One region of the Paenarthrobacter sp. NPDC056912 genome, then DNA from elsewhere that is predicted to be linked to it. Evidence: riboswitches for the same ligand, from Rfam matches in the RefSeq annotation. Region 1 holds a riboswitch; each other region holds the start of a gene.
The links. Region 1 has a riboswitch for cyclic di-AMP ahead of ACFRJ9_RS07455 (hypothetical protein). Riboswitches for the same ligand answer to the same signal wherever they lie in the genome.
Positions count from the first base shown of each region.

Region 1 (2,191 bases):
TGGGCTGGCCGGCCAAGAATCTGAGCCCTCCTGACCACGAAAAATGAGGCAGGCACCCGGGGTGCCTGCCTCATTCGTGTGGCCGTGCCTAGGAGCGCCGCAAACGCTGGCAGCTCCAACGGCCCATTCGACGCCGGAACGTGGCGGTCCGGCTGCTGCTGCAGTACCGGCCATGCCACCCTGCGTGCGTGATGGTCCGGGGCAGCCGAGTGCTCACTTCAGGGCCTTCTTGGCAGCATCCAGGATGGCATCCAGATCAACTGATTGGCTGGGCTGCGGGGTGGTGCTCGCCTTCGGATCAGCGGATGACTGCGGCTTGGACGGTTGCGTGGGGGTCGTCGTAGGCGTGGGCGTGGGAGTGACGGTGGGTGTCGGCGTTGGTGTCGGGGTAGTGGTCGGCGTGGGAGCCGGCGGGGTGGTGATGGTGTCCGACGGAACGTCGCCGGGAACCGGCACAGGCTGGCTGGGGACCGGTGTGGTCACCCCCGGCACGGGTGTAACGGCGGACGGTGCTGCTGACGGAACCCACACGGGATCGGCAAGCGAAACCTGCGGAGTCGGAACCGACGACGGCGTCACTCCAGCGGGTGCCTCCGGAACGGTAGCGGGTTGTCCGGCTTCCGATGACGCCGTGGCGGATGCCGACGGCGACGATGTGGAGGAGTAGGACGCCCTGGGTGCGGGCGCAGCCGAAGCGGACTGGCGGGCGTCGCCGTCGTTCCCCTTGTTGTCGCCGGCTTCCTGGACGGGGGTTTCCTGGCCGAAGAACGGGAGCTCAAGGGCTTGCCCCACAGTTCCGGCAGTCAGGACAAGGCCCACGGCGCCGGCAACCACGGCCATGCGCTGGCTCATGGTCCGCACCGAGGCTGCCTTGCGGAGCACCGCGTGCGGTTCCCGGCTGAAGGGAGACGCGGAGCCGAAGCCGGACTTGGTGGTGTTGCGGGCTGCGGTGGGCGCCTTGCCGGGCGTTGATTGGCGGCTTGCGAGGGCAGCCGAAGCGGTGGCCGCCGCGGCAACCTGCGCCGGGGACTTGGCGCGTGCCGGGGACGGGGCCACAGCTTGAGTTGGTGCCTCAACGACGGGAATCGCCGCTGTTGCGGGTTCCGCCTCTGCGGGCTTCACCGTAGGAATCGCCGTGGTGGCAGGCTCCGGCGTGCTCGGTTCCGGAGTGCTGGCCTGCACGGCGGGTATTGCTGCCGTGGCAGTTTCCTGAGGGGTGATCACTGCCCGCGCCGCACGTTCGCGCTCTGCCGCGCGGGCGGCCGCACGCGTGATGGGGGTCGCGATGATGGGAATGGCCGCGGTGGGGGGTCCCGGCGTCGTACTTGCTGTTTCGGTGCCCGGCGCCGTTTCCAGCGCCGACTCTGTGCTGAACGATCCGCTGGGTTGGGCCCGACGGCGTCCGGTTGGCTTGGTGCGCTCGCGTTCGGTGTTGGCGCGGCGCGGCTGATCCATGGTTGGGGACATGGTGGTTGCCTCTCAACGCCTTCGAGGTTAGCTGTCGGGTTCGGACGAGGCCGTCCGGCCGCCTAAGCGGCTTCACCCCAAGGACTTGAAAACAAGCCCGGGAACTCTGGGTCCCCCGTCTCTGCCGCGGGTCTGGCGGATCCCGGATTGCGGCAGAGCTCGGCGTCAATCCGGAAGCGGCCCAGCGGATATTCGGGTCGCCCTACGACGGTACATGAGCCGGAAAGTAAAGTCACATTAATATAACGGGCGGTAGGCCTGCCTGGGCGGGGAAACCCTATCGCTTAGGCTTCGGGGCCGGCGCTGGAGCCGGGAGTTCGTGCTGGATCTTCTGGATCTGGTGCGCCTGATGGGTCTCCGGGCGGAAGATCTCATCCGCGATTCCGAGCATTCCGCCCGCTGCGGCCCGTCTGACTCCCCGGCTGTTCTGGCGCGAGATCCAGTACCAGAGGCCAGCCAGGAGAGCCGGTACGCCAAGCACTGCCGCCAACACGGCCAAGATGTCCATCGCCCAAGACTAGCTTCGGCGCGGACTGACAGGTAGAACATAGTCGTATGGACCTCCCCGTGATGCCGCCCATTTCGCCCATGCTTGCCAAGTCCGTGCCGTCCATCCCCGAGGTTGGGCACTATGAACCCAAGTGGGACGGCTTCAGGACCATCGTCTTCAAGGACGGCGACGAGATCATCCTGGGCAGCCGCAACGAAAAGCCCATGACGCGCT
Region 1 covers NZ_JBHUCD010000005.1:132,182-134,372, forward strand. The annotation lists gene ACFRJ9_RS07450 (PucR family transcriptional regulator) at 1-24, shown strand, start outside; gene ACFRJ9_RS07455 (hypothetical protein) at 214-1,467, opposite strand; cyclic di-AMP (ydaO/yuaA leader) riboswitch at 1,470-1,615, opposite strand; gene ACFRJ9_RS07460 (hypothetical protein) at 1,745-1,975, opposite strand; gene ACFRJ9_RS07465 (ATP-dependent DNA ligase) at 2,023-2,191, shown strand, end outside.

Region 2 (2,191 bases), on a different contig from region 1:
ACCTCGGAATCGCCATCGGCCAGAACCTCGCGACGGCCATGAGGGCCGTGGGGATGCACCTTGTGGGAGTTGGCGAACTCATCACGCCCACGCCAAAGGAAGTGCTCCGTCAGGCCAAAGCGGTAGGACAAGCAATTTCCTCCAAGGTGGCCCTGCCGGCGGGACCCGGCATAGCCATCGCCTGACGGTTCCGCAAACCAACCCGGCGAACCACCCGGCCGGGCACCACCCACCATAGGTGCGCCAGTCCGCCGTCGTGCATGAATTCGGCGTACACAAACGAGGCGTACACAAACGAACAGAACTTAACGCCAAAGGCCGGTGCCTGCGAAGACCTGAATCTTCGAAGGCACCGGCCTTTGAGGTGAAGCGTGAGGCTTATGCGCCAGCGCGCACGTACGTGATGGGACCGGTTGCGGTCAGCCAGCTGATGGGGTGGATGCCCGTCTGGTTGCCGTTGATGCCACCGCTGATGGCCTGGCCGTTGCCGATGAAGATGGCGACGTGGCCGGACTGGACGATCATGTCACCCGGCTGGGGATCGCTGACGACCTTGCCGTAGTTCAGGAACTGCATGGGACCGAGGTCGCCAACCGGAATGCCTGCAGAGCCGAGGGCCTTTTCGACCATGGCGGTGCAGTCCTGGAAGATGCCGATCTGGGCGTAAGCCGAGGCAACCATGGCTGCGTTGATGCTGCCTGCAGGTGCTGCGGCTGCGGGAGCAGCGGCAACCGCGGCGGGAGCCGCAGCTGCAGCCTGGGCGGCAGGAGCCGTTGCGGCGGCAGTGGTGACTGCTGCCTTCTTGGCTACAGGTGCCGGAGCAACGGGTGCCGGCTTTTCGATGACCGGAGCTGCTACGGAAGCAACAGCGGGGCGCTCGAAGTTGACGGTAGCCGTAGCTGCAGCGGTAACAACCTTGGTGGGGGCTTCGGATACGGTCTCAGCGACCGTGGCGGGGCTGGAATCCCGCTGAATCGGAGTTTCAGCTGCGTGGGCGGCAATGGAACCGGTCAGTACGAGGCCCGATGCGGCTGCGATAACAGCTGCCTGGCGGCCAGCGCCGGAAGCGTTGCTGGCAACTGCCTTGGAGATGGAAATAAACGGATTAGGACGTACGCTGTCCGCCTTACGACGGCCGCGAAGAATGCGTGAAGACATGAAAGAGCCTCTCCCGATGCCTGCGAGGTTAGCTGTCGGATTCGGATGGGAGTCACCCGGCCACTATCCCCCGCTGTTCAGCGGAAGCTTCGTGACTTCACCCCAAGGCACGCTCGAAAGCGACCTAAAATGGGTTCCCCGTCTCTGCCGTAGGTTTGTCTGCGAACGGATTCCGGACTGCGGCAGAGCTAGGCAATCAGGCCGGAAGTGCCCGTTACGTGGAACAGGCACAGGTACAACCGTACGCGATGATCACGTCGAAGTCACATTTGAGTAACGAGAAGTCCGGTTTTGGCGTGTCGCGGTAACCATTCCGAGATCTTCGCAGCTACGTAGAAAACCCCGCTATTCCGCGGATTCTCCGCTATCCGCGTCGCTGGAGGCAGCCAATTTCCTGCGGGCCGTAACAGCCAGGAAAATAACGAGACCGACAGCCACCACAGCCAGGCCAACGATGCTCCAGGGGAACGGCTGGGAAGCATCGGCAGCAGGTTGTCCGTTGCCCGTACCCGGGGCAGCGGTTCCGGCCGTCGGCACCGCGGCCGACGCCGATGGTGAGGCGCCCGCGGAGCCGCCGGACGCCGTCGTGCTTCCAGCGGCGGCTGTGAACTTAAAGGTGCCCTCAATGGGGTGCGAATCAGAGCTGACAACGCGCCAGACTACGGTGTATTCGCCTGCGGGCGCTCCCTCGCGCAGCTTCTGGACCGCCTGGTTATCGATGATCTCGACGGCGCCGTCCGCCCAGTTTTCCCCGCCCGAGGTGACCGTGACACCCGAACCGATGGCGAGCGGTCTGTTGTTGAACGTAATGGAAACCGACGCCGGAACAACAGCGACACTGGAACCGTTCGCCGGTGCTGTGGACTCGGCGACGTCGTGCGCCGACGCTGGAGCCGCGGAAAACAGCAGGGCGGACGCGAAAGCAAGAGCAGCGACGACGGCGGCCAGAAGCGGGCGGATGGTGCGCATGGGGCGGTTTCTCCTAGTGTTGGCTTCCTTACAGACTAGGCGAATCGTCGGGCAGGCCCGCACG
Region 2 covers NZ_JBHUCD010000011.1:77,756-79,946, forward strand. The annotation lists gene ACFRJ9_RS13450 (FAD-binding protein) at 1-185, shown strand, start outside; gene ACFRJ9_RS13455 (hypothetical protein) at 379-1,158, opposite strand; cyclic di-AMP (ydaO/yuaA leader) riboswitch at 1,162-1,353, opposite strand; gene ACFRJ9_RS13460 (copper resistance protein CopC) at 1,504-2,127, opposite strand.
Region 2: it holds a riboswitch for cyclic di-AMP, as region 1 does, so the genes downstream of both, ACFRJ9_RS13455 (hypothetical protein) here and ACFRJ9_RS07455 (hypothetical protein) in region 1, are expected to answer to the same signal.

Region 3 (2,191 bases), on a different contig from region 1:
CGCACGGGTGGCTGCTCGTGGGGCAGGACGCTCTGGTGGCGCAGGGTCTGCGGCCTGGTTGGCAGGGCCGGCACAGCGAGGCGCGCGGCACGGACCGGGTTCGGCGATGCGCTGGCGGCGGGATCTGTGAGCGTCATGTCTTCAGCATGGAGCCGCCGAATATGAGGCCTTTAGGCGGAAGCTGTGACCGTACTGTGAAAAGCGAAAACCGCGCCCGTTCCCGCGATCCGCTCCAGTGGGTACTGGGGCGAACGGCGGGAACCGGCGCGGTGATCAGGAGAACTCTTGGCTTAGTACCAGTTGTTGGCCAAGTGGAAGCCCAGGGCGGCCGACGGGGATCCGTAGCGTTCCTTGATGTAGTTCAGGCCCCACTTGATCTGGGTCTGGTAGTTGGTCTGCCAGTCAGCACCGGCCGAGGCCATCTTGGAAGCCGGCAGGGACTGGACGATGCCGTAGGCGCCGCTGGAAGCGTTCGTGGCCGTGGTGCGCCAGTTGGATTCCTTCTCCCACAGGGTGTTCAGGGCGGTCATTTCGCCCGGACCCCAGCCGTAGCTGGCGAGGATGCTTGCGGCGTACGCCTTAGCGGCGGCGGGATCGTCCACTGCCTTGGGCGCGGCAGCAGCAGCTGCAGCTTCCGCGGCGGCGGCGGCAGCAGCGGCGTCGGCGGCCTGCTTGGCGGCGGCGTCGGCAGCGGCCTTTTCGGCGGCAGCCTGCGCAGCAGCGGCTTGGTCTGCAGCGGCCTGCGCGGCAGCAGCCTGGTCGGCGGCAGCCTTGTCGGCGGCGGCCTTGTCCGCGGCAACCTTGTCTGCAGCCGCCTTGTCCGCGGCGGCCTTCTCTGCTGCCTTCTTGGCTGCATCAGCCTGGGCTGCGGCGTCAGCGGCAGCCTTCTCCTTCGCCTGATCGTCGATCTGGGCGTTGGTGGCCTGGCGCTCGGCGGCCTGGCTCATCTCGGGAAGGTTGAACGCGGCGTTGGCGGCCTGTCCAAGCGATGCCACGCCCAGTGCGGCTGCTACGACGCCGGCCACAACGGACATGCGGTAGCCGGACTTACCCTGGCGTGCTGCGTTCTTGAGGACGGACTGCGACTTGGTCAGCGGTGCGTTGTTTTCGTCGCGATGACGCGCGGAAGGGCGCGTCTGATCGTTAGGTTCAGACATGTGTGATTACCTCTCAGCGCCTGCGGAGTTAGCTGTCGGGTTCGGATGAGGTCATCCGGCCGCGCATGTAGCTGCGGCTTCACCCCTAGGGCCGGCAAAAATGCCTGGGCCCGGAGACCATGGGTCCCCCGTCTCTGCCTCGAATGAGAACGGAACTCCGGGAAGTGGCAGAGCTCGGCGCATCCCGGGTGTGGGCCTGTTAGGGGAGACCCACCCTTTCGACGGTACAGGAGGATTCAACAGAAGTCACATTTAGGTAACAGAGATCACGACGACGGTGAGTCGCCTTGCTGGATTCGTTACACGCGTTCGGTTGCAACCGTGGGGAGTCGGAGGGCGAACTCTGTACGCCCCGGCCGGGAGGTCACTTCGACACTGCCGCCGTGGGCCTCGACGATCGATTCCACGATCGAAAGGCCCAGTCCGGACGTGCCTTCGGACCCCGATCTGGCGGCGTCGGCACGGGCAAAACGGGAGAAGATCCGGCCCTGGAAATCAGCCGGGATACCGGGGCCGTTATCCGTCACAGTGACCACTGCGCTGCCATCGGCGGAGAGCATGACGCCCGTAACCACGGTGGTTCCGGCGTCGGTGTGTTTACGGGCATTGGAAAGCAGGTTCGCCAACACCTGGTGCAGTTGCGTCGTGTCCCCCCGGACGGTGATGGGTTCATCCGGCAATTGGAGCTGCCAGATGTGGTCCGGGGCCATGACCTTTTCGTCGCTGACGGTCTCGATGACCAGTTGGGTCAGGTCCACGTCCGTGACCTTTACGGGCTGGCCTTCGTCCAACCGCGCCAGCAGCAGGAGGTCCTCCACCAGCGTGGTCATGCGTTCTGACTGGCTCTGCACGCGCGCCAAGGATTTCCGGCCGTCGTCAGTGAAGTTTTCGGTCATCCTCAGGAGCTCGGTGTACCCGCGGATGGCGGTCAGGGGTGTCCGGAGTTCGTGCGACGCGTCAGCTACGAATTGCCGGACTTTCGTTTCACTTTCCTGCCGGGCTTCCAAGGCGCTGGAGACGTTGTTCAGCATTTG
Region 3 covers NZ_JBHUCD010000001.1:316,058-318,248, forward strand. The annotation lists gene ACFRJ9_RS01475 (dolichyl-phosphate beta-glucosyltransferase) at 1-137, opposite strand, end outside; gene ACFRJ9_RS01480 (hypothetical protein) at 291-1,157, opposite strand; cyclic di-AMP (ydaO/yuaA leader) riboswitch at 1,161-1,347, opposite strand; gene ACFRJ9_RS01485 (ATP-binding protein) at 1,457-2,191, opposite strand, start outside.
Region 3: it holds a riboswitch for cyclic di-AMP, as region 1 does, so the genes downstream of both, ACFRJ9_RS01480 (hypothetical protein) here and ACFRJ9_RS07455 (hypothetical protein) in region 1, are expected to answer to the same signal.

Region 4 (2,191 bases), on a different contig from region 1:
ATGGAGCGTGACGGGCTGGTGATCGTTTCCAACGACCGTCACTTGGAACTGACAGAGGTTGGGCGCAAGCGTGCCACGGAGGTCATGCGCAAGCACCGCCTCGCAGAACGGCTCCTGGCCGATGTCATCGGCCTGGACTGGGCCTACGTCCATGACGAGGCGTGCCGCTGGGAACACGTAATGAGTGAACGCGTGGAGCGTCGGCTCTACGAGCTCCTTGAGCACCCCACTGAATCCCCGTATGGCAATCCCATCCCGGGGCTGGAGGCCTTGGGTGGCCTTGCCAGCCAGCCCTTCCCGCGGCTTGACGTAAACCTTTTGCAGGCCATGGACGGCTATGCCTCCGATTCCCGCGTGGTTGTCAGCCGCCTTGCAGAGCCCATCCAGGTGGAGCCCGAGCTCCTCACGCAACTGGACGAAGGTGGGATCCGGCCCGGTGCCACGGTGTCGCTTGCCCGCGTCGGCGAGTACATCTCCGTGCGTGTCCCCGGCATCGAAGGTGCCTTGGAGCTTCCCCCCGAAGTTGCAGCGCACGTCTTCGTCTCCCTGAGCTGACCTCGCGACGGCAATCCTGCCGCGGGTGGCAAACCTCACTTTTGCGATGCGGGCGCGCGTGTGACCTGCGGTTTTCCGGGATTGATGATAAAGGCGACTGTCAACACGCATGTTTCGGTAGATAACGAATTTATTACCGCGGGCTTTAATCCCCTATAGTTATGTACTAGCGCCGATACCAAAGCGTTACCTGATCCGGAGCCGAGCTCTGCCAGCGGATCAGGTGTTTTATCCACCACTGGCAGAGGCGGGGGAACCACAAGCGGCTGTCTAAAGAAGCAGCCTTGGGGTGAAGTCCGCAGCAGAAGTGCCCACTTATGCAAGTCCCTCTTGGGATACCTGTGTGCCGTGAGCGCCTCGTGCGGACCGGGTCTTTGAACTCTCTGACCCGAATCCGACAGCTAACTTCGCAGGCTTTTCAGAGAGGAACAGAGTTTGACATCGCAGAACGTCAGGGGTCGCCGTCGTGCGTCCGGCCCCGCTGTTGAGCTGCGGCCAGCCCGCGTCGTAGCAGAGATCCGGCCCCGCGACACCGACCGTCAGGTGCGCCGCCGTAAGAGCCCGCTGCGCCAGGTAGCTGACTTTGCCGCCGCCAGTGGCGTAGGGCAGAAAGCCGGAGTCGCGCTTGCCGCCACCGGACTTGCCCTGACTGTCGGTCTGCCCGCAACGAGCCCCGTCATGGCCACCTCGGAATCAGGCCAGACCGAGTCCGCCCTTGCCGTCAGCGGCGGCAGCCAGCCCGAGGTTTCCGCGGCAGCGTCCGCCAAAATCGACTTCAGCCGCGCTGCCGTGGCTACGGCTGCCGATCCCGACGGCAAGCTGAAGCAGCTGCTGAGCGCACAGTCCGCCGGCAGCATCCAGCGCGCATCTTCCGTTGGCACCATGGCCAGCCCCCTTGACACTCTGACCACGGCATCCCCCTTCGGGTACCGCGTCAGCCCCCTCACCGGCGGCACCGGCGACTTCCACCGCGGCCAGGACTTCGTGGCCCAGTGCGGCACCGCCGTCCACGCTGCCGCCTCCGGCAAGGTCACCTTCGCCGGATGGCATGAGTACGGCGGAGGCAACCGCGTGGTCATTGACCACGGCAATGGCCTGGAGACCACGTACAACCACCTGTCGTCGTTCACCGTCAAGGTGGGCCAGACCGTCACCCGCGGCGATACCGTCGCGCTGAGCGGCACCACGGGCGCCTCAACGGGCTGCCACCTCCACTTCGAGGTCCAGGTCAACGGTGAAGTTGTCGACCCCATGGGCTGGCTCTGAGCCAGTTGATGGTCGCCTCTCGCATTCGTGAGACACCCCGTGACCTGAATGTGACATTCGCGTTCAACTGTTGTACCGTTCAAAGCGCATCGGCTTTTTAGGGGGCCGGTGCACTTGAGTGGATTGCCTAGCTCTGCCACCGCTCAAGGTCCGTTCGCATAAATCGTCTGGCAGGGGCGGGGGAACCACTTCTGGTCTTCGAAAGAAGGCCTTGGGGTTAAGTCGCAAAGCTTCCTTGAAGCAGCGCGGCCGGATGACTCCCATCCGAATCCGACAGCTCACCTCGCAGGCATTGGGAGAGGCTACCTACGTGTCATCACGCACTACCCCTGCGCGCCATCGCGCTGAATCGGTTCGTACGAACCCCTTG
Region 4 covers NZ_JBHUCD010000020.1:26,767-28,957, forward strand. The annotation lists gene ACFRJ9_RS19255 (metal-dependent transcriptional regulator) at 1-555, shown strand, start outside; cyclic di-AMP (ydaO/yuaA leader) riboswitch at 745-986, shown strand; gene ACFRJ9_RS19260 (M23 family metallopeptidase) at 991-1,821, shown strand; cyclic di-AMP (ydaO/yuaA leader) riboswitch at 1,960-2,127, shown strand; gene ACFRJ9_RS19265 (C40 family peptidase) at 2,132-2,191, shown strand, end outside.
Region 4: it holds a riboswitch for cyclic di-AMP, as region 1 does, so the genes downstream of both, ACFRJ9_RS19260 (M23 family metallopeptidase) here and ACFRJ9_RS07455 (hypothetical protein) in region 1, are expected to answer to the same signal.